DNA from 3 places in the Methylobacillus draconifructus genome. Region 1 is predicted to be linked to each of the others. Evidence: riboswitches for the same ligand, from Rfam matches in the RefSeq annotation. Region 1 holds a riboswitch; each other region holds the start of a gene.
What was found. Region 1 has a riboswitch for thiamine pyrophosphate ahead of ACJSDX_RS04755 (3-oxoacyl-ACP reductase). Riboswitches for the same ligand answer to the same signal wherever they lie in the genome.

Region 1 (7,817 bases):
TGGCAATTTCGAGATTTTCGCCATGCGCGACGACAGGGAAACCTTGCAAACGCTGGTGGATTTCACCATCGACCGCGATTTTCCCGAACTGAAGGATTACCCGGAAGAAGAGCGGTTTGCAGAATGGTTCGCCATCGTCTGCGTGCGCACCGCGCGCCTGATCGCGCAATGGATGCGCGTGGGCTTCGTGCACGGCGTGATGAACACCGACAATATGTCCATCCTCGGCCTGACCATCGATTACGGCCCGTACGGCTGGGTGGACAATTTCGACCCGGGCTGGACCCCCAACACCACCGACGCGGCAGGCCGCCGCTATTGCTTCGGCCGCCAGCCCGACATCGCGCGCTGGAACCTGGAGCGCCTGGCGCAGGCGCTATATGCCTTGAAGCCAGAACGCGAGATCTACGACGAAGGCCTCATGCTTTACGACCAGGCTTACAACAAAGAGTGGGGCGCCGTGCTGGCGGTCAAGTTCGGCTTCAGTGCATGGCGCGACGACTATGAGCCCTTGCTCAATGAAGTGTTCGGCCTCATGACCCAGGCCGAGATCGACATGACCGAGTTTTTCCGCAAGCTGGCTTTGGTGGATGCCGCTCAGCCCGACTTGGCCGTATTGCAGAGCGCAGCCTACAGTCCGGCATTGTGGGAAACCTTCAAGCCCAGGTTCGGCGACTGGCTCAAGCTATACGCCCAGGCGACGATCGCGGACGGGCGCGACCCTGCCGAGCGGCGCGAGGCCATGAACCGGGCCAATCCGCGTTACGTGCTGCGCAACTACCTTGCCCAGCAGGCCATAGACCTGGCCGACGCGGGCGATACCAGCATGATAGAAGAGCTGCTGGACGTGCTGCGCAAGCCTTATGACGAGCAGCCGGGCAAGGAACGTTTTGCCGGCCTGCGGCCGGATTGGGCCAGGCACAAGGCAGGGTGTTCCATGCTGTCTTGCAGTTCTTGATTCAAGATTCCGCCATAGGCCATTTGTCTCCAATAATCAAGGGCGAGCGCAGCGAAGCCAAGTCGCTGTGGTTTTTCCTCCCCGTCTGGCTGCGCCGAGTAGCACAGCTTTTAATGGATTAAGGACTGGCGTCTGTCTGAGCGCAGCGAGTTCAGCCAGTCCCCATTAAAAGCGAGCAACGCAGGTTGCCCGGAACGTAGTGTAGGGACGCAGACAATCGGGTCGCCTTTTCTTTCACCTATTTCTTTTGGCGAAACAAAAGAAATAGGTTCGCCCGACGGGGCGAAACCCATCCTCTCGTCAATCACAATATGGATGAAGACTAAAAACCGTGAAGTTCGGTGGGTCTGGGGCTTGGATAATGAGTTAAGCAAACATGGTCTTGCCCCTTATCGCAAACCATTGAATCGTTGCCTTTCGCTTGTCAGCGAGTTACTTTCATTTGCTTCGCCAAATAAAAGTAACCAAAGCAAAGGCGACCCCGGAGTCTGCGCCGGGAGCAAGCTCCCGGTCCCCTGCGTTGCTCAATCTGTCTGGGAGCTTGCTGAACTCGCTGCGCTCAGACAGACGCAAGCTCTTTTTCCAGACAGATCTGCGCTACTCGGCGCAGCCAGACGGGGAATTCAAAATCAAACCCACACTTGGCATCGCTGCGCTCGCCCTTTTGGTTGGCTAGCTGACTTTAGAGTTGTTCCCGGTCCAGCCTGCGGCTTGCATGTGCCAGCGCGGCAAGTTCGAAGTGTTGTTTGCGTCGCTTGATCAAGCGGGTGAGGGCGATCACCGCGACAGGCGTCAATGCGGCCAGCAGGAAGGCTTCGAGCAGGTGGGTGGCGGGCTGGTCCGGCATGGGGAACATGAACAGTCCGGCCGCCAAGCCCGCTACCGTCCCGGTCACGGCCTCCGTGCCTGTATGCGAGCGGCTGAACAGGCCGAAGAACACGGGAAATGCCGCGGCGGCGCATAGCAGGTCCGCCAGCAGGAACAGGTAGAGCACGCTGTAGCCTTGCGCGGCGACAATCAGCACGGGTATTGCAACCAGCAGCACCAGCCAGCGCGACAGGCGCATCAGGCTGGCGGCGCTGCGCTTCGGCATCACCCGGCCGATGTCCACTGCCACGATGCTCGAAATGGCGCTGATGGCCGTGTCCGCGCTGCACATCACCAGCGAGATGCCGAGCGGAATCAGGGCGACGGCCAGCCAGAGCGGGATATTGGGCATGACCACGCTGAACAAGGCCACCGAGCTGTCGCCATCCGGTGTCGTCGCCATGAAGGCCAGCCCGAAAAGGCCCATGATGAAGATGAAGGGCACGACCAGCAGGCCGCCGAGCAGGAAGCCGTTGCGCATGGTGGGAATGTCCTTGGCGGAGTAGATGCGCTGCCAGTTGCCCTGGTGGAAGATGCCGGTGAGCAGGATGGCGACGAAGAAGGTCAGCCCGGCCTTGATGCCGCCGATATCCTCAAGGTTGATCAGCTGCGGCGCGGTTTGCTGCAGCTTTTCCGCGACCGGGGCAATGCCGCCGGTGGCCTGCCAGCCGATGAAGACCAGCGCCGCCAGCAACGGGATGATGATGACGATCTGCACCTTGTCGGTAAAGATGGAGGCGCGCAGGCCGCCGTAAGTGGTGTAGAGCAGGGTGAAGCCGAGCACGATGGCGGCGGTGGCCCAGAGCGGCACGGGCGCCAGCAGTGTCACCATCTTGGCGATGGCCGTGATCTCGGCGCTCATGGCGATGAACAGGTAGAACAGCATGATGGTCAGCGCGAGCAGGTACATGGGCTTGCCGTAGCGCGCCGCCAGGAACTCGGTGAGGGAGTGGCCGTTGGGCATCAGCTCGCGCATGCGCTTGCCGAGCGGGATCATGGCGATGCGCGGCGACATCGCGCCGATGGCGTAGCCGATCACGGCGGTCAGGCCGCCCCAGGTCGCCGCCTGCGCGGGCGAGAACAATATCCATGCGCCCAGCGACGAAGCCAGCAAGGTCATGATGCTGGCCAGCGTGCCCTGGCTGTTGCGCGCGACGATGTATTCTTCAAGGTTGCCGCGGAACCTGCGCGAATAGGCCATGCCGGCGATGGCGAAAACGGCGGCGAAAAAGACTAGCCAGGCGAGGGCGGCTTGCGTACTGAGCATTGTGTGGTGACTCCTATAATCGACGAACGGCAAGGAGTACGCCCATATGCGTGATTTCCTTCCCTTCGCCAGCATGATCTGGATCAAGTAAAGAGCCTGTTCACGATATTTTCATGGTTCCCGCAATTCAGCAAAAAAACGCAATCAAGACGTCTGCCGTAGGCCATGCTGATTGCCTGGTCAAGGCAGGCAACGCCGAGTGCGATTTTTTGCTGAATTGCCCACAGGGTTGCTTCGCCTCAAAAGTGTATGCTGCGTTGCAAATCCTCGCAGGGCAATCAGCCCTGCTGTGGTTTGCGCCTTGCATCCACATCTGATGCAAAGCAACGGGAACGATGAAAATATCGTGAACAGGCTCTAAGGGTCATGGCAATTGCCATTTCTCAGCCGCAAGCGGCTCCCCTAGGATTGAAACGGCAAAATTAAGGTGTTGCCGTTTCGCTGCCAGATTATAACGATTTTCATGGTGATTTTCACATGGTGCCGGATGTGAATTCTTTATATTCCATGCTATGGTTCTGTCTTTCGGCACGGGGTGCCCTGTTGCAGTATCTGCTTCAGGGCTGAGACCACACCCGTAATACCTGATCCAGATCATACTGGCGGAGGAATGCCTGTCGCAGCTTGTTTGCTGCGCATTCCTTTGCCATGAAAAATTGCAAAGGAATCGCATGGGCAATCCATCTTCACCGCTACTCCCGATTCAAGAACAACTCGTGCTCGTCACCGGCGCAGGCCGTGGGCTGGGCCGGCATATCGCCCGCGCTTTCCTCGATCAGGGAGCGAGCGTGGTCGTGAACTATCTGCATAGCGCGGACGCTGCTGCGGCCTTGGCGGACGAAGCGCCGGGGCGGGCCCTGGCAATCCGGGCGGACGTGAGCGACGCCGACGCCGTGCGGGCGATGGCGGAGCAGGCGCAAGCGCATTTCGGCAAGGCGATCACCACGGTGGTCAACAACGCCCTGCCCGACTTCAGGTTCAACGGCGATGCGCGGGCGCATGCGCATGATCTCGGCTGGGAAGGGTTGCAGCAGCAATTCGAGGGCGTGGTGCGCGGCGCGCTCAATACCGTACAGGCCTGCTTGCCCGGCATGCTTGCGCAGGGATGGGGGCGGGTGGTCAATATCGGCACCAACCTGTTCCAGAACCCGGTGGTGCCCTACCACGACTACACCGCCGCCAAGGCGGCGCTGCTTTCCCTGACGCGCACCTTGGCGCAGGACCTGGGGCCTGGTGGCATCACCGTCAACATGGTGTCGGGCGGCCTGCTGCGCACCACTGACGCTTCTGCCGCCACGCCGGATGCCGTGTTCGACCTGATTGCCGCGAGCACGCCATTGCGCCGCGTCACCACGCCGGAAGAGTTCGCCGACGCGGTGCTGTTCTTCGCCTCGCCCTGGTCGCGCGCGGTGACGGGGCAAAACCTGGTGGTGGATGGCGGCCTGGTCAAGAATTAGAGCCTGTTCACGATCATTTCATAGGGCAGGCTTTTAGCAGCTGAAAAGCTTCCTGGCATTGTTGCCCTGCCTTGCCGTACCAGTTGTACTGTCTGCGGCAGGGCGCCTAGCCAGGATCGCTACGCCAAGCTTTGTTAGCCGCTCTTGATCGCACATGCTATCCGCTGACTCAGCGCCTGCCATTCCTGAATTCACTAAAGAGGCTCTTGTTTTGCCATGATGCACATCAACCTGTTCCTGTTCGGCTGCGGCCACCACAACGCGGCCTGGCGCCACCCGGATTCCCAGGTCGAGCGGCTGGGCGATATCCGCTATTACGAGGAAATGGCGCAACTGGCCGAGCGCGGCAAGCTGGATGCCGTGTTCTTTGCCGACGGCCACGCCACCAACAACATCACCGACGGTCCGCGCTGGTTCCTCGAACCGGTGACCATGCTCACGGCCATCAGCCGCGCCACCCGGCACATCGGCTTGGTGAGCACCATTTCCAGCACTTTCTTCACGCCTTTCCATGCCGCGCGGCTGATGGCTTCGCTCGACCATATTTCCGGCGGGCGCGCGGGCTGGAACGTGGTGACTTCCATGTTCGACGTCGAGGCCAGGAACCACGGATATGAAGCCATGCCCGGCCATGCCGAGCGCTACGCCAGGGCGGAAGAGTTCATCCAGGCGGTGCTGCAGCTGTGGGATAGCTGGGACGACGGCGCGTTGCTCAACGACCGTGCAGGGGATTATGTCGATGAAAGCCTGGTGCGCCAGATCAACCACCGGGGCACGCATTTCCTCGTCGATGGGCCATTGACCGTGCCGCGTCCGCCGCAAGGCAACCCCGTGCTGTTCCAGGCCGGCGCTTCCGAGCATGGACGCGCGCTGGCGGCGAAATACGCCGAGGCGATCTACGCAGTGGCCTATGACCTGCCATCGGCCCAGGCCTATTACAGCGACGTCAAGGCCAGGGTCAAGGCCGCCGGGCGGCAGGTGGACGTGCCTATCCTGCCAGGCCTGGTGACTTTCATCGGCTCGACTGAAGCCGAGGCGCGCGCCAAGCAGCGCGAGCTGGATGAACTGCTGCCAGCGGAAACCTCGTTGCGGCAATTGCAGTTGTTCATCGACCAGGACTGCCTGGACTGGGAGCTGGATGGCCCGGTACCGCCGTTGCCGCCGCTGGAGGCCTTCACCGGCCCCAAGGGGCGCTATGCCACGGTGCTGCGCATCATAGCAACCGAGCGGCCCACGGTGCGCCAACTATTGGGCCGCCTGGCCGCCGGGGGAGGGCATTGCACCATGGTCGGCACGCCGGAACAAGTGGCGAACCAGATGGAACATTGGTTCCGCAACGGCGGCGCCGACGGCTTCAACCTGATGCCGCCGGTGCAGCCCGACAGCGTGCGGGACTTCGTCGACCACGTGATTCCCATCCTGCAGCGGCGCGGCCTGTTTCGCGAGGATTACGAGCACGCGACATTGCGCGGCCACCTGGGGCTGGCGAGGCCTGGGAGAAAGTAGCGCGGCTTCGGCTTTGCCGTTACTGGAGCCTGTTTCGGATATAGCGCCCTCATGTATGATGCAATTCATTGTGTGAGAAAGCTGCCTTATGCCTGAGTCCGTTTCCGTAGAAGTCATGTTGCACCTGCTCATCGCCCTGGGGGCAGGGCTATTGATCGGCGCCGAGCGCGGCTGGCAGGAGCGCGACGAGAAGGAGTCCTACCAGAGCGCGGGGATACGCACTTTCGCCCTCACCGGCCTGCTCGGCGGCTTGAGCGCCTTGCTCAGCCAGCATCTCGGAATCGCGGTCTGGGTGACGGTGCTGGTGGCGCTGATGCTGGTCGTCAGCATCGCCTACGTCGGCGATTTGCGCCGTACCGGCGACCAGGGCATTACCAGCGAGCTGGCGCTGCTGATCACTTTCCTGCTGGGCAGCCTGGCGCTCTCGGATTACGTCATGCTCGCCAGCGCCGGGGCGGTGGTGGTGGCCTTGCTGCTCAGCCTCAAGAATGTGCTGCATTCGCTCCTCAAGCGCTTGAGCGAGACCGAGCTGTCCGGCGCGTTGAAGCTGTTGTTCATCTCGGTGGTCATGTTGCCGGTGCTGCCTAACGAGAGCTACGACCCCTGGCAGGTATTCAATCCCTATACCACCTGGTGGATGGTGGTGCTGATCGCCGCCCTCAGCTTCATCGCCTATATCGCCGTGCGCCTGACCGGCACGCGCTACGGCTTGATGATCACCGCCATCCTCGGCAGCCTGGTTTCCTCCACGGCCATGACATTGACCCTGTCGCGCTTGTCTTCCAAGAACCTGCACAAGCTGCTCGCTGCGGGGTTGCTGGCGACGTCGGGCCTGATGTTCCCGCGCGTGCTGCTGGAAGTCGCGGTCGTCAATGCCTCCCTGTTGCCGCCGCTGGCCTGGTCGCTGGGAACGATGTTCCTGGTTTATATGGCAGGGGCGGCTGTTTTCTGGCGGCGCGCTGTCAAGGACGAGCCCGCAAACGCTGAAACCCCGCTGCGCAACCCGTTCGAGCTGGGGCCCGCGCTGCGGTTCGCCTTGCTGCTGACATTGATCCTGTTCCTGGTGGAGGCGGGCAGGCGTTACTGGGGAGATGCCGGCGTCTACCTGGTTTCCCTCCTGGCCGGGATCGCCGATGTGGATGCGATCACCTTGTCCCTCTCGCGCAGCGCGCGCAATGAGCTCGGCAGCCATGTCGCGGTGCAGGGCATCGTGCTGGCGGTCATCAGCAACAGCATATTCAAGGCGGCCTTGGTGGGCTTCATCGGCGGGCGGGAGCTTGCGTTGCGCACTTATCCGGTGGTGACGCTCGGCCTGGGTGCTGGCATATTGGTGATGCTGATGACAGCCTGATCGGCTGGTGGAAAAACAAGGGCTGCATTTGCAGCCCTTGTGTCGATTCAAACGTTAGTAGGATATCGTAAATAGCGTTTAAGGCGCAGGCACGCCGTATTTGTCCGCCTGCATCTTGCCGTTCACGCTGTGCGAGCGCACATCCGGGGTGATCGGCAGCATGCTGTTGTTCCACTGCTGCCATTTTTCCTTGAGTTCGGCCAGCACCTGCGGATGTTTCTCGGCCAGGTTGGCGCGTTCGCGCTGGTCCTTGCCCAGGTCGAACAGGAATTCGTTGCCGTTGATTTTCAGGTATTTCCAATCCCCAGAACGGACGGCTGCCTGTTCTTGTCCTTTGTAACGCCAGAACAAGGTGCGGGGGCGGATGGCGGCTTGGCCCAGGACCACGGGCAGCACGTTCTCGCCATCGGG
Region 2 (7,817 bases), 210 kb from region 1:
CTCAAGAGCAAGGTAGAGGAGGCATATGCCGGAGCAAGCGCCTAAGGTCCAGCTCCCGCCGATTCCCGCCAAACGCTATTTCACCATTGGCGAAGTCAGCGAGCTGTGCGGGGTCAAGCCTCATGTATTGCGGTACTGGGAGCAGGAGTTTACCCAGCTCAAGCCAGTGAAGCGCCGTGGCAACCGCAGGTATTACCAGCATCATGAAGTTCTGCTCATCAGGCGCATACGAGAGTTGCTTTACGAGCAGGGCTTCACCATCAGCGGGGCACGCAACCGCCTGGATGAAAGCGGCGGCAACGCATTGAGCCGCGAAGTGGAATCCAGCGCAGGGCTGGCCGTGAACGCGCAGCTCCCGGCAGCTTCCGTGGACGTAGCAGCACCCGGCGTCGATCTGGCAGCGTTGCGTTCGGAACTGCGTGAAGTATTGAGCTTACTCAGCCAGCATTAACAAATACCCGTTTTCCCCTGTGCTAAATCCAGTATTTTCGATATAATCTCTTTCTCGCTCCCGGCCTTGCCGGAAGCGTAGGTTCGGGGCGTAGCGCAGCCTGGTAGCGTACTTGCATGGGGTGCAAGGGGTCGTGTGTTCGAATCACACCGTCCCGACCAAAAAAATCTATTAAAGCCAGTTATTCTGAATTGAATAACTGGCTTTTCGCTTTATACAGGCAACAATCTTCTCTTGATAATCGCAAGAGTTCAGCTCACTCCCATTCAATATTGCTCGTCAGATATGAGTGCTGAAACCATAGCATCACGATGGCCCTCGTATTTTTCCTCTGAAAATCCAGCCTGAATGTAAGACAAAAATTAGACTAGGTAGTATATTAACGAAAACGTAGGCATGGGATGCATTATCCCGATATCAAATCGTGGCAGTTCTGCACAATCGTCAATAACTCTTGGAGGAGTGTAGTAATGAGTCTTGATAGTTTGAAGGGTCTAGGTATTAAGGTTCCGTACAAAAATAAATACGACAATTATATTGGCGGAAAATGGGTTGCGCCGGTAGATGGCGAATATTTCGACAATATCAGCCCGGTGACCGGCAAGGTATTCTGCCAAGTGCCGCGTTCGAATGAAAAGGATATCAACCTGGCGCTGGATGCCGCCCATGCTGCCAAGGATGCCTGGGGCAAGGCCTCGGGCACCGAGCGTGCCAACATCCTGCTCAAGATCGCCGATGCGATGGAAGCCAATCTGGAAACCATCGCGATTGCAGAAACCATAGACAACGGCAAGCCCATCCGCGAGACCATGGCCGCCGATATTCCGCTGGCGATCGACCATTTCCGTTATTTTGCAGGCTGTATTCGTGCTCAGGAAGGTGGGATCAGCGAGATTGATCATACAACAGTGGCTTACCATTTCCATGAGCCGTTGGGCGTTGTCGGACAGATCATTCCATGGAACTTCCCGATCCTGATGGCAGCTTGGAAGCTGGCGCCCGCATTGGCGGCAGGCAATTGCATTGTCATGAAGCCTGCCGAGCAGACGCCGGCCTCGATCCTGGTGGTGCTGGAAATCATCGGCCACCTGTTGCCGCCTGGCGTGCTCAATGTGGTGAATGGGCATGGCGTCGAAGCCGGCAAGGCATTGGCGACCAGCCCGCGCATTGCCAAGATTGCATTTACCGGATCCACTTCCGTTGGCCGCCTGATCATGCAATATGCCAGCCAGAACCTGATTCCCGTGACGCTGGAGCTGGGTGGCAAGTCGCCCAATATCTTCTTCGAGGATGTGATAGACAAGGATGATGCTTATTTCGACAAGGCGCTGGAAGGCTTTGCGCTGTTTGCCTTGAACCAGGGGGAAGTCTGCACCTGCCCGAGCCGGGCCTTGATCCAGGAGTCCATCTACGAACGCTTCATCGAGCGTGCCATCAAGCGTGTGAAGGCGATCAAGCAGGGCAGTCCGCTCGACAAGTCGACCATGATCGGCGCACAGGCGTCCAGCGAACAGGTCGAGATCATCATGTCCTACATCAAGCTCGGCCAGGAAGAAGGCGCGGAGCTGCTCACAGGTGGTAAGGCGACCAAGCTGAGTGGCGACTTGAGCGATGGCTATTACATTGAGCCTACGGTGTTCAAGGGCCACAACAAGATGCGCATCTTCCAGGAGGAAATCTTCGGGCCGGTCTTGTCCGTGACGACGTTCAAGGATGAGAAGGAGGCGCTGGAAATCGCCAACGACACCATGTACGGCCTGGGCGCAGGCCTCTGGACCCGCGACGGCAGCCGTGCCTACCGTGTCGGCCGGGGTATCCAGGCAGGCCGCGTCTGGACCAATTGCTACCATCTTTATCCAGCGCACGCCGCATTCGGCGGCTATAAGCAGTCCGGCATCGGCCGCGAGAACCATCGCATGATGCTGGACCACTACCAGCAGACCAAGAACCTGCTGGTGAGCTACAGCCCTGATGCGCTAGGCTTCTTCTAAACTTTAATGTCGAATGGCTAGGGCCTGTTAACGCAATTGAAGGAGATCGCGTTGGAGCTAGGGCGGTTTGAGCGCAAGGCGTACAGCGCAGCAAGGCTCGATGCCTTGCGAGCATGGACAACGCAGCGGGCGAACCGCCCTGGATCCAACCCTTCGGGAAGGCATGAACAATTCACCCACTCTACGTTGCCCGCCTTGCGCGTATCGACATACGCGCTGCGACGCGCGCCTTGATTGGGGCAAATTGTTCATGCCTTCGCGACTCCTTCAATTGCGTTAACAGGCCCTCGTCCAACGCCCAGGTTTGCGAGTTCGAACCTGGGCGTTATTATTTGTGGTAAAGCAACTGCCAAGAGATGAGGAGGATTGATGAGTGCCAGCCGGATTAATGCCACGCCATCTGCTGCAGCTTTGATTGATGAGCTGCGCGCCAGGCATGGTAATCTCATGTTTCACCAGTCAGGCGGGTGTTGTGAGGGCAGTGCGCCCATGTGCCTGCAGGAGGGCGAGTTCCTGCTCGGCACCTCGGATGTTAAAGTGGGCGAGGTGCACGGCGTGCCGTTCTATATGAACAAGACCCAGTTCGAATATTGGGAGCATACCCACCTGACGCTTGATGCGATTCGCGGGCATGGCGGCATGTTCTCGCTGGAGCAGGCGACCGGCAAGCATTTCCTCATCCGTTCGCGTTTGTTCACGGACGAGGAGCTTGCAGACCTGGAGCCGGTGAAGCAATGCGGGTGATCGAAATGTGGCTATGAGCGTTGGCAACCTTCAATGCCAGCAGCAGGCCAAGAAAAACGCCGCTAAGCGGTGATCCCGTAGCGGCGTTTTTACCTTATAAATGACGCTCACATGCGATGACTTCAAAAGTTGGGTGACTTTTCTTTGATTTAAGGAATCGGTCAGAAGTCGATTTGCGCCGACACGCGGAATACGCGCGGCGCGCCCGGGATCAGGTAGCCGCCGAAAGCGCTGGATGCATCGCCCCAATAGAACTTGTTGAACACGTTGTCCACGCCAGCGCGGAAGGTGGTTGCGGTATTGCCGAGCTTGGCCGTGTAGCGTGCGCCCAGGTTCAGCACGTGGTAGCCCTCCACTTTCCTGTTCAATGCCGCTATCTCGTTGTTCGGCGCGAAGTTTTTGCTGGATGAATAGAGCCATGTCGCGTTCAGTTTAAGGGCTGGCAAACCTGGCCAGGTATATTCGCTATACACCGCTGACTTGAACCTTGGCACGTTGCCGACCTGCTTGCCCTCGATGCGCGCATCGTCCGTGCCTTCGGCCTTGGCCTGCAGCGCGGTAAAGCTGGCGCCCAGCATCCAGTCGCGCGTGACGCGGCCTTGTGCGGCGAATTCCAGGCCGCGGTTGACTTGCGTGCCATTGATGACATAGGTCGGCGTGGCGTCGACGTATTCGTGGTTGCGCTTGATCTGGAATACGGCGGCAGACAGGCTGACATCGCGCGTCACGTCCGCTTTCACGCCGAGTTCGAGCTGCCTGGACCTGCTGGGGTCCATGATGATTTCGGCGTTCGTGGTGCCGGTCGGCGCTGTGCCGCCCGGTTCCAGGCCTTGCGAATACGAGCCGTAAACCGCCAGTGACGGCTGCAGGTTGTAGAGCAGGGCGACGCTAGGCAAGACAAAATCATCGTCCGTGCGCCGCGTCGTCTCGCCCGAGGCATTGAACTGGTCGCGCTTGAGCTGCACGTAGCGCACGCCGGCATGCAGCCTGAGCTGGTCAGTAAGCGCCATGACATCCTGCACGAATACTGCACGCTCCTCATCCTTGCGGCGCAAATGGACAGGATTGACGTCGGCGAGCGCGAAATTATCGTAGTAGACCGGATTATAGATATTGCTCTCGCCGACATAGTTGAATACGTAATCGGCAAAGTGATCGCGGCGGTTCAGCGTGGATACGCCTGTGGTCAGCTCGTGGCGCACGCCGCCTGTCGTGAAATTGCCTTGCAACAGCGCCTGGGTGGTCGTGATCGAGCGCTTGTCGTTCTTGCGGCGCAAGTCGTACATCGAATAACCGCCGTCGCTGCAATAGCCGACGATCAGCCCTTGCGCCTGGCAGCCGGAAGGCAAGGTCACCGCATCATCACGATGCAGGGTCGATTGGTTGGCTTGCAGGATGGTGCGCCAATCGTCATTCAACGCATAGTCGAATTTCACGCCGAGGTTATAGCTGTCATCGACGACGGGACGGCTCCAGGATTGGTCATTGAGCATCTGCTTGGCGCGGATGCCGGTCGGGATGCGCTGCTCCGGCCCGAGCAATTGGAACCCCGGCACGGTCAGTTGCGACTTGTGCTGGTAATCGAGGTCGAGCTGCAACAGCGCGCGTTCGCTCAGGCGGAAGTCAAACGCGCCCGAAATGAAGTTGCGGTTGCCTGTCGAGCCGTCGACATACGACTTGATGTCTTCCGCCGCGGCATTGATGCGGTAACCGAAGACGCCGTCCTCGGAGCGCCCGCCCAGATCTACCGCGCCGTACACCGTGCCGCGCTCGCGGACTTCGAACGTCGCCGAACGCAGCGGGGCGTCGGTAGGTCGCTTGGTCACGTAGTTGAGCATGCCGCCCGATGCGGCAATCCCCGCCTGCAGGCCGGCCAGGCCTTTCAGTATCTCGATGCGTTCCTTGTTCTCCATCGGCACCCTGGCCTGCGCGAGAATCACCATGCCGTCCTTGCGGTAGTTGGCGCCCTGGTCGAGCACGAAGCCGCGGATCGCAAACCAGTCGGCCAGGCCGACCGCATTGTAGGAATTCTGCACGCTGGCATCCCACTTCACGGCGTCAGTCGCGGAACGTATGCTGCGGTCCTGCATCTGCTCCTGCGTAATCACGTTGACCGAGGCTGGCGTCTGCAGCAGCGATGCTTCGGGAAAGCTGCCGATGCTGGCACGGCGCGCCACGCCATCAGTCGATGCGGAGGTGACGACGACCTCCGGCAGTGCGTTATCGCTGTCATCGGCGGTCTGTGCCAGCGCGGCAGGCGCATAAGCGCAGGCAACGGCCAGCACGCTGAGTTTTTGACGGAAAGTAAAAGCAGGCATTGTGTGTTCACTCGCGTTAGGGACAAGCTACGCGCAGGAACGGACAAAGAGCCTACCTCGGGGAAATGAATGGACCTTGAGTGGCTTTGCGCTTTCCTACGCTGGCATTATCCAGGTCAGGTTCAAGGGTATATCTCACCCGAAGATCGGCTCTTCAGGACCCCTAGCGTGGGTCGTATACTAACAAAGAATGTGCAGAAAATGCCAATTTTCGTTGCAAACAGGGTTGCATGCTGCGCATGTAGCCAATTAACGCGTGCTCAATCGGGTAATACGGAAAAGTGTGCAACGCCATTCAATGGAGAGAGGCGGGGGAAGGAGTTTCCGGCCACAGCAAGTGCAGGTGCGGCAGCACATTATGCTCGCCAATCTGGCTGGTGAGCCCGGCGCGGCGCAGTTTTTCCAGGATATTGGGCCTGGCCTCGGCGACCACCAGCCTGATCTGGTGCTGTCTGCAAGTGTCCAGCAGGTTCCACAATGCCTGCATGCCGGTGGCGTCCATGATAGGCACGCGCGCCATCCTCAGCACAATGGTGTCGGTATCCTCGCGCAGGGTTTGCAGGCGGTGCTGCAAGTGCTCGGCAGCACCGAAGAAGAACGGCCCTTCCAGGCGATAGACCAGCGTGCTCGATGGCAGGCGCCATTCGCGCTGGCCGTATTCCTGCTGCAAGTCATCGTCACTCAGTTGCGTCACGTTCACCGTGTCCGCCATGCGCTTCATGAACAACAATGCGGCAAGCACGACGCCGATATTGACGGCAATCACCAGGTCGCTGAACACGGTGAGCAGGAAGGTGATCAGCAGCACCGCCACATCCGCGCGCGGCGCTGTCCTCGCCATGTGCAGGAAGCGATGCGCCTCGCTCATGTTGTAGGCCACCACGAACAGGATGGCCGCGAGCGCCGCCAGCGGGATATTCACGGCCAATGGCGCCAGCAGGACCACGATCAACACCAGGGTGACCGCATGCACGATGCCGGATAACGGGCTGTTGGCCCCGTTGCGGATATTGGTCGCGGTGCGGGCCAGCGCGCCGGTCGCGGCGAACCCGCCGAACAATGGTGAGGCGATGTTGGCAATACCCTGCCCGATCAGCTCCTGGTTGGACTGGTGGCGCGTGCCCGCCATATTGTCGGCAACGACGGCCGAGAGCAACGACTCAATGGCGCCCAGCAGCGCAATGGTGAAGGCCGGGCCGATCAGCTCTATCATGACGGCAGGGCTGATGCCCTCGGGCAGGGCAAAATGTGGCAAAGCCTGTGGGATGCCGCCGAACGCACTGCCTATGGTGGCAACCTGTTCAGGTTGAAAGACAGACTGCACGATAGTGGCTGCCACGATTGCGACCAAGGGGCCGGGAATTTTTTTCAGGTAGCGGTTGGACAGAAGCAGCACTGCCAGCGTGAACGCGCCAAGCAATGCGGTCTGCCATTGCAGCTGCGGCAGGGCTTCCAACAGATGCCAGAGTTTTTCGTGGAAATGGTGCGAGGCCTGGGGCGTGAGGCCGAAAAAATCCTGCCATTGGCCGACGAAGATGATGACTGCGATTCCGCTGGTGAAGCCGATGATCACCGGTTCCGGGATGTAGCGGATCACGCTGCCCATGCGCGTCAGCCCCATGACGAGCAGCATGATGCCTGCCATCAGGGTGGCGATCTGCAAGCCTGCGATGCCGTATTTCGCCGTAATGCCGGCAAGGATGACGATGAACGCCCCGGTCGGGCCGGTAATCTGCAGGCGGCTGCCGCCGAACAGGGAGGCGAGCGTGCCCGCGACAATCGCGGTGTACAAGCCTTGCTCGGGCTTGGCGCCTGATGCGATCGCGAACGCCATGGCGAGCGGGAGGGCGACGACCCCGACGATCAGCCCCGACATGATGTTGCGGGACCAATACCGGCGGGAGAGCAGGCCGGCGCGCTTGGCTTCAAGAATGGCGATCATGGTGTAAATGCATGGCAAGGGAGGTAATCGACAGGCATATCATAGCCTTTTCGCCGCAAGATTACCGAGGCTTAGAGCCGCTAACAAAACCCTTCTGGCGTTGTTGCTCTGCCTTGCCGTACTAGTTGTACTGTCTGCAGCAGAGCGCCTAGCCAGAATCGCTTCGCTGGGTTTTGTTCGCGGCTCTTAAAGTGAGTCGACAAAATCCAGCAGCAATTGCCGGTCCAGCGGAGACATCTGCTGCACCATGTTGCGGGACTCCTGTGCCTCGCCGCCGTGCCACATGATGGCTTCCAGGATAGTCCTGGCGCGGCCATCGTGCAGGAAGCCTGCGTTCGGCTCCACCTGTTTCGCGAGGCCGATCCCCCAGA
Region 3 (7,817 bases), on a different contig from region 1:
CTGTAAGTCCATGTTTTCCTTGATCATGTGCATGGGTACGTGGCCAGGGCCTTCGATCATGGTCTGCACGTCATGCTTCCAGGCGATCCGGGTCAATTCACCCAAGGTTCTCAGCTCAGCAAACTGGGCTTCGTCATTGGCATCGTAGATCGAGCCGGGACGCAGGCCGTCGCCGAGCGAGAAGCTGACATCGTAGGCCTTCATGATGTCGCAAATTTCCTCGAAATGCTCGTAGAGGAAAGACTCCTTATGGTGCGCCAGGCACCACTTCGCCATGATGGAGCCGCCGCGCGAGACGATGCCGGTCATGCGCCTGGCGGTCATCGGAATGTACTGCAAACGCACGCCGGCATGGATGGTGAAATAATCCACGCCCTGCTCCGCCTGCTCGATCAAGGTATCGCGAAAGATTTCCCAAGTCAGGTCTTCGGCCTTGCCGTTGACCTTTTCCAGCGCCTGGTAGATAGGCACGGTGCCGATCGGCACGGGCGAATTGCGGATGATCCACTCGCGCGTTTCGTGGATGTTCTTGCCGGTGGACAGGTCCATCACGGTATCGCCGCCCCAGCGGGTGCCCCAGACCATCTTCTCGACTTCTTCGCCTATGCTTGAGCTGACGGCGGAATTGCCGATATTAGCATTGATCTTCACGAGGAAATTGCGGCCGATGATCATCGGCTCGATTTCGGGGTGGTTGATATTGGCAGGAATGATTGCCCGGCCGCGCGCCACTTCGTCCCGGACGAACTCAGGCGTGATGATTTCAGGAATGGAAGCGCCGAAATGCTGCCCGGCATGCTGAGTCTGCAACAGTTCGCTCATGCCTTCGCGGCGCTGGTTCTCGCGGATGGCGATGAACTCCATCTCCGGAGTAATGATGCCTTGGCGCGCATAGTGCATCTGCGTCACGTTCCTGCCTGCCTTGGCACGCAACGGTTTGCGATGCAGGTTGAAGCGCATGTCGGCCAGCTTGGGATCGTTCAGCCGCTCCAGCCCGTAGCTGGAAGTCGGGCCGTCCAGTTGCTCGGTATCGCCGCGCTCGGCAATCCAGCCAGCGCGCAAGGCGGGCAAACCGTTACGGATGTCGATACTGACTTCAGGATCGGTGTAAGGACCGGAAGTGTCGTAGACAATCACCGGCGGGTTCTTCTCGGCGCCGAATGCCGACGGCGTATCCGACAGGCTGATCTCGCGGAAAGGAACGCGGATGTCGGGGCGCGAGCCTTCGATATAGATCTTGCGGGAATTGGTAAAAGGCTGCGTTGCGCCAGGGTCGACCTGGGCGGTGGCATTGAGGAAATTCTGCTGCAGGTTTTTGTCGGTGGCGTTCATTCAAGTCTCCAAAATGCGGGAAGCGTTTTTGGAGTACCGACAGGGGAATAAAAATAGAAACCACCCCATCAAACCAAACTGCGCTTCCCTACGGTGGGATAATCCACATCAGGTTCAAAGGGTAATTCTCACTGCCATTGCATGCCTCAGCGTGCAACAGCAGACCCCTAGCGATGGAAGGAATGTACGTTAAAACCCTGATTAGATCAAGATTATTGTGGACAATGCACAGTTGATGCAGAGCAGCATGTGCCTAAAGTTGGCAGGTCACGCGATCCAGCTTGAAACTCTGCCGTCTGGCGCTATAATCGGCAAACCGATAGCCATGCGATGGATAAGGACAATTGCAATGCACCATGATGTAGAACAAGCCCGCTTCAACATGATAGAGCAGCAGATCCGCCCCTGGGAAGTGCTTGACGGCACCGTGCTCGACCTTCTGGGCCGCGTGCCGCGCGAAGCGTTTGTCCCCGAGCAATATCGCGGCCTGGCGTTTGCCGATATCGAAATCCCCATCGGTTTCGGCCAGACCATGCTTTCCCCCAAGATGGAAGGCCGCGTCCTGCAGTCGCTGGAAATCAAGCCCACCGATAAAGTGCTGGAAATCGGCACCGGCAGCGGCTACTTCACCGCCTTGCTTGCCTCACTTGCGCAAGAGGTGCACAGCGTCGAGATCAACGCCGAGCTTAGCCACCAGGCAAATGCGAGGCTGCTCCAGCAACAAATCAGCAATGTGACGCTGCATGTAGGCGACGGCGCGCGCGGGTGGCCGGACAACGGCCCTTATGATGTGATCGTTTTCACTGGCTCGTTGGCGCTGTCGCCGCTGGCAACCAAACAGCTGCATATCGGCGGCAGGCTGTTTGCCGTCATCGGTGAACCTCCGGTGATGGAAGCCACCATCGTGCGGCGGATCAGCGAAGACAGTTTGCGGCAGGACGTGATTTTCGAGACCACGCTCCCTCAGCTCGAAAACGCCCCCCAGCCGGAAAAATTCAGCTTCTAGCCATGTTCTAAACGGGAGCTAGGCTCCCGTTTTTCGTTGTACTGCCAGCAATTATCCTTCCGCCTGCGTCGGCATCAATCCAAGCAAAACCAGCTTTTTCTATTTCTGATTTCCTTTCACTCAAACTATAAATTGACACCGTTAAGTTAACATCGTTTAATAATCATCCTTGATGATGTCAATGTTCCAGCGCATGCCTCCCAGAGTCAAAACCATAGAAGAACGCCGGCAACTGCAGAAGCTGATCCTCGATGCCGCGCGCGACCTGTTTGTACAGCACGGCGTGGAGGCAGTCTCCATGCGCGAGATCGCCAAACGGGTCGGCTATTCGCCAACCACGATATACTTGTATTTCAAGGACAAGAACGACCTGCTGCAAACTTTGTGCGACCACGACTCCCTGATATTGGCGAACGACCTGCGCAATATCAACGCAGACGCCGTGCCCGACGCAGTAGAGCAATTGAAGGTACTCTGCAGCGCCTATTCCCGTTTCGCATTGGCCTATCCCAATCATTACCGCTTCATGTTCATGACGCCCAAGCCGAGCAACAGCAAGGAAAAATCCAAGTTGCGCCAAGGCAATATCGAGCAGGACGCTTATGCCTACCTGCGCTCCATGGTGCAGCGGGCGTTTGAACAGCAGGCATTCCGTGGCGACCTGGTCAACATGGACTTGATCGCCCAGACATTATGGGCCGGCATCCATGGAGTATGCGCCCTGGAAATCGGCATGGCGGGAGACGACTGGGTGAACTGGCAGCCAATAGGCCAGCGCGTTTCCCTCATGCAAAACGCCATGATTCAAGGCCTCACGAGGCCTCACACCCAGCACTAGGTAATCGATATGCCTCTACCATTTTCCCGAACACTGCTTAACCCATGGATGCTGGCGCTCGCCATCCCGGCATTGGCTGCCTGCCAGAAGCCGGCATCTGAAACGCCGCCACCGAGGCCGGCCCTCGTCATGCAGCTAGATGCCGCACAGCATAGCGACCATGGCCAGTGGCTTATCGGCGAAGTGCGTCCTCGCTATGAGTCGGCTCAAGGCTTCCGCATCGCGGGCAAGATCGTCCAACGACACGTGGAAGTCGGCGACCATGTCAAGAAGGGCCAAGTGCTGGCACGGCTGGATGCGGAGGACAACAGGCTGTCGCTGGCATCCGCCCAGGCCGCATTGCACTCAGCGGAAGCACAACTGGCGTTGGCCGAGGCCGACAGCAAGCGCCAGCGGCAGCTGTTCGAGCAGCGCTTCATTTCCGCGGCAGCGCTGGATTCAGTGGAAACGCGCCTGAAATCGAGCCGGGCCCAGGTGCAGCAGGCGCAAGCCCAGGTGAAAGTTGCAAGCAACCAGGCTCAATACACCACGCTGGCAGCAGAGCGCGACGGGATCATCACCGCGATCGACGCAGAGCCTGGACAAGTGGTGAATGCCGGACAGGTGGTTGCCAGGGTGGCGGTGCCTAGTGAACTGGAAATACAGATCGCCGTCCCGGAATCCCGCATGCAAAACATCAAGGTAGGAGAAAGCGCTGTCGTGCGCCTCTGGTCGAACCGCGACCAGACCTACCAGGGACGCATCAGGGAAATCGCCCCCGCCGCCGATCCTGCGACCCGTACCTTCAAGACCCAGGTATCGTTGCTGGATGCCGACGACAAGGTGCAAATCGGCATGACGGCTGGTGCACGGCTGGGAGGCGATCAGCACGAATTCGTGCTGCCCAGCACCGCCGTATCGGAACAACATGGCCAGGCGCAGGTTTGGGTCGTAGAGGCGAACAATCAAGTGCATTCGCGGGCGGTCGGCATAGGCAGCTATAGCGAGCAGGGAGTCAGCATCGTTTCCGGGCTCAAGGGCGATGAAACCCTCATCGTCACAGGCGTGCATACCCTCAACGAAGGGCAAGTGGTCACTCCGGTCAAAACCGAGGTCAACCAATGAACGACCAGCGCCAATCCTTCAATCTCTCAAGCTGGGCGCTCGAGCATCGCAGCCTGGTGCTTTACTTCATGCTGGTGCTGACCCTGGCCGGCATGCTGGCCTATACCAAGCTCGGACAGTCGGAGGACCCGCCCTTCACCTTCAAGGTGATGGTAGTGCGCACGATGTGGCCAGGCGCCAGCACCCACGAAGTGGAGCAGCAGGTCACCGACAAACTCGAAAAGAAGCTGCAGGAGCTGCCCTACCTCGATATCCTGCGCAGTTACTCACGCCCTGGGGAATCCCTGATTTTCATCCTGGCCAAGGACTCCACGCCGCCATCCGCCGTGCCGGATGTCTGGTACCAGGCGAGAAAAAAGATCGGCGATATCCGCAATACATTGCCGGACGGTATTCAAGGCCCGTTCTTCAATGACGAGTTCGGCGACGTCTACGGCAACCTCTACGCCCTGCACGGGGAAGGCTACGACTATGCCAGGCTGAAGGAACAGGCCGAATCCATCCGCGGCGAGTTGCTCAAGATCAAGGATGTCGCCAAGGTGGAGTTTTTCGGCGAGCAACCGCAGCGCATCTATGTCGAGCTGGCCAATGCCAAGCTGGCGACGCTGGGCATCAGCACCAGCACCCTGCTGGAAACGCTGCAGCAACAGAACCAGGTCAATAGCGCCGGGGCTTACGACAGCGGGCCGGAGCATATCCGGCTTGCGGTGAGCGGTCGATTCGACCGGCTGGACAACCTGCGCGAGTTGAAACTGCGCGCCAACGGCAACGAGTTCCGCCTTGGCGACATCGCCAAGGTCTACAGGGGATTCGAAGACCCGCCTACTGCGCGCGTGCGCTACATGGGCAAGGAAACCCTGCTGCTCGGCGTCGCCATGAACCATGGCGGCGACATCATCCAGCTCGGCCATTCGCTGGATCACGCCGTCGCGCGCATCGACGCCCAGCTCCCTGTGGGCCTCAGCCTGGATACCGTCTCGTCGCAGCCCCGGGCCGTCGTCCACTCCGTCGATGACTTCGTCCGCTCGCTGGTCGAGGCGCTGGTCATCGTACTCGGAGTCAGCCTGCTGTCGCTGGGGTTGCGCACCGGGATCGTGGTCGCCATCGTGATTCCGGTCGTCCTTGCCATCACTTTTCTGCTGATGGAGATATTCGGCGTGGGCCTGCACAAGATTTCACTGGGCGCATTGATCCTCGCCCTGGGGCTGCTGGTGGACGATGCCATTATCGCGGTGGAAATGATGTCGTCAAAAATGGAGCAGGGCTGGGAACGCATGAAGGCCGCTTCTTTCGCCTTCACTTCCACCGCCATCCCCATGCTCACCGGCACGCTGGTCACCGTGGCCGGCTTCCTGCCGATCGCCACAGCCGCGTCTTCCACGGGCGAATACACGCGCTCCATCTTCCAGGTGTCGGCAATCGCCTTGCTGGCCTCCTGGGTGGCCGCAGTGATCTTCGTCCCCTATCTCGGCTACTACCTGCTACCCGACTACAGGCAGCAGGCGGCCAAGCCACCGTCCCGCATGGCGTGCTGGCTGCAACGCATCGCCCCGAGAATCAGCCGACGCCTCGCTGAGCGCAGGCAGCGCCACTTGCAGCACATGGCCGCGGGCGAGAACGCCGATATCTACGATTCGCGCTTCTACCGGCGCTTGCGCAGCCTCATCACCCAATGCGTGCGCCATCGCTGGATTGTCATCATTGTCACGGTGTTGCTCTTCATCGCTTCGGTCGCGGGTTTCGGGCTGGTGCAACAGCAGTTCTTCCCGGATTCCACCAGGCCCGAGCTGATCGTCGACCTGCGCCTGGCGGAAGGCTCTTCCTACGCCGCCACCGATGCCGAGGTGAAAAAGCTGGAACAATGGTTGCAAAAACAATCCGGCATAGAAAACTACGTGGCCTATATCGGCAGCGGCAGCCCGCGCTTCTATCTGCCACTCGACCAGCAATTGTCGCAGCGCAGCTTCGCCCAGTTCGTCGTCCTGACGGAAGGCAATGCCGAGCGCGAGGCGCTGCGCGGCAAGCTGCTGCATTTGTTCGATACCGACTTTCCCGCGCTCCGGGCTTCGGTATTGCGCCTGGAAAACGGGCCGCCGGTCGGCTTCCCCGTGCAGTTCCGCGTTTCCGGACCCGACGTGGATAAAATCCGCGACATCAGCCATCAGGTGGCCGACATCATGCGCCGCAACCCCAACCTCAGCAATGTGCAGCTGGATTGGGAAGAGCCCAGCAAAGTGATGAAGATAGAAGTCGACCAATCCAAGGCCAGGCTGCTCGGCGTCAGCTCCACCGACATTGCCAACCTGCTCAATGCCGCCATGCGCGGGCTTTACGTTACCGAGTTCCGCGAAGGCATCGAGCGCATAGATTTGGTGCTGCGCGGCGACACATTGGAACGCACTCATCTCTCGCACCTGCCTGAATTGATGGTACCCACCAGCGCCGGCGCCAGCGTGCCATTGTCGCAACTGGCAACCATCACCCCGGGGTTCGAGGATGCCGTGATCTGGCGCCGCAACCGCACGCCCACGATCACGGTACGCGCCAACCTGATCGGCGACCTGCAGGCGCCGGTGGTCTCCGGCCAGGTTGAGAAACAGCTGGTCGAGCTACGCCGGCGCTTACCCCTGGGCTACAGCCTGGAAACGGGCGGAGCAGTAGAAGAGTCGGCAAAAGGCGGCCAATCCGTGGCGGCGGGCGTGCCGCTGTTCATCTTTGCCGTGCTGACCATCCTCATGCTGCAACTGCAAAGCCTCTCCCGCACTTTCCTCGTGGTATTGACCGCGCCGCTCGGGCTGATCGGCGTCACCATCGCCCTGCTCATCTTCAACAAGCCTTTCGGCTTCGTCGCGATGCTGGGCACCATCGCCCTATCGGGCATGATCATGCGCAACTCGGTGATCCTGGTGGATCAGATCGAGCAGGACAAACGCGCAGGCAAGCCCGAATGGGAAGCCATCGTCGAATCCGCCGTGCGCCGCTTCCGGCCCATCATGCTCACCGCCGCGGCGGCGATCCTGGCGATGATACCGCTCACGCGCAACACGTTCTTCGGCCCGATGGCGGTCGCGATCATGGGCGGGCTGACCGTCGCCACCGTGTTGACGATATTGTCGCTGCCGGCACTGTATGCCGCCTGGTATCGGGTTAGAATGCCGGACGACCAACCCTGACAAGGTATTAACAGATATTTCAGAGATGACTGCCATGAGAGTTGCCCACATTCCATTATTCATCATTGCCGTAGCCGGCCTGGCTTCGTTCCAGGCACAAGCCGCCGCCAATGGGCAGAACCTGCTCGACATCTACGAAATCGCCTTGACCAACGACCCGACGCTGGCCGCCGCACGCAGCGGCAACCTGGCGGCACAGGAAAAAATCGAGCAGGGCAAGGCGTTGTACCGTCCAACCGTCAACTTCACAACGGATGCCAGCCATTCCGAGACCGACATCCGCTATCTTGGACAGAACGCCATTTTCCGCAATGCGGGTCGGGAGTCCTTTGACACCTTCGGCTTCGGCGTCAACTTCAGCCAG

Region 2: linked by a shared signal. The riboswitch ahead of ACJSDX_RS05830 (TonB-dependent siderophore receptor) and the one ahead of ACJSDX_RS04755 (3-oxoacyl-ACP reductase) in region 1 are both predicted to bind thiamine pyrophosphate.
Region 3: linked by a shared signal. The riboswitch ahead of thiC (phosphomethylpyrimidine synthase ThiC) and the one ahead of ACJSDX_RS04755 (3-oxoacyl-ACP reductase) in region 1 are both predicted to bind thiamine pyrophosphate.

What each region holds. Positions count from the first base shown of each region.
Region 1 covers NZ_JBJQII010000002.1:204,500-212,316, reverse strand. Annotated here, with positions in the region: gene ACJSDX_RS04765 (protein adenylyltransferase SelO) at 1-958, shown strand, start outside; gene ACJSDX_RS04760 (sodium:solute symporter family transporter) at 1,641-3,092, opposite strand; TPP riboswitch at 3,614-3,720, shown strand; gene ACJSDX_RS04755 (3-oxoacyl-ACP reductase) at 3,764-4,549, shown strand; gene ACJSDX_RS04750 (LLM class flavin-dependent oxidoreductase) at 4,766-6,055, shown strand; gene ACJSDX_RS04745 (MgtC/SapB family protein) at 6,144-7,406, shown strand; gene ACJSDX_RS04740 (sulfatase family protein) at 7,485-7,817, opposite strand, start outside.
Region 2 covers NZ_JBJQII010000002.1:418,464-426,280, reverse strand. Annotated here, with positions in the region: gene ACJSDX_RS05855 (integration host factor subunit alpha) at 1-45, shown strand, start outside; gene ACJSDX_RS05850 (MerR family transcriptional regulator) at 26-451, shown strand; tRNA gene ACJSDX_RS05845 (tRNA-Pro) at 536-612, shown strand; gene adh (aldehyde dehydrogenase) at 922-2,442, shown strand; gene ACJSDX_RS05835 (DUF779 domain-containing protein) at 2,812-3,186, shown strand; gene ACJSDX_RS05830 (TonB-dependent siderophore receptor) at 3,348-5,504, opposite strand; TPP riboswitch at 5,581-5,679, opposite strand; gene ACJSDX_RS05825 (SulP family inorganic anion transporter) at 5,800-7,446, opposite strand; gene ACJSDX_RS05820 (di-heme oxidoreductase family protein) at 7,633-7,817, opposite strand, start outside.
Region 3 covers NZ_JBJQII010000001.1:512,015-519,831, forward strand. Annotated here, with positions in the region: gene thiC (phosphomethylpyrimidine synthase ThiC) at 1-1,332, opposite strand, end outside; TPP riboswitch at 1,401-1,511, opposite strand; gene ACJSDX_RS02415 (protein-L-isoaspartate O-methyltransferase family protein) at 1,682-2,338, shown strand; gene ACJSDX_RS02420 (TetR/AcrR family transcriptional regulator) at 2,532-3,176, shown strand; gene ACJSDX_RS02425 (efflux RND transporter periplasmic adaptor subunit) at 3,186-4,280, shown strand; gene ACJSDX_RS02430 (efflux RND transporter permease subunit) at 4,277-7,453, shown strand; gene ACJSDX_RS02435 (TolC family outer membrane protein) at 7,479-7,817, shown strand, end outside.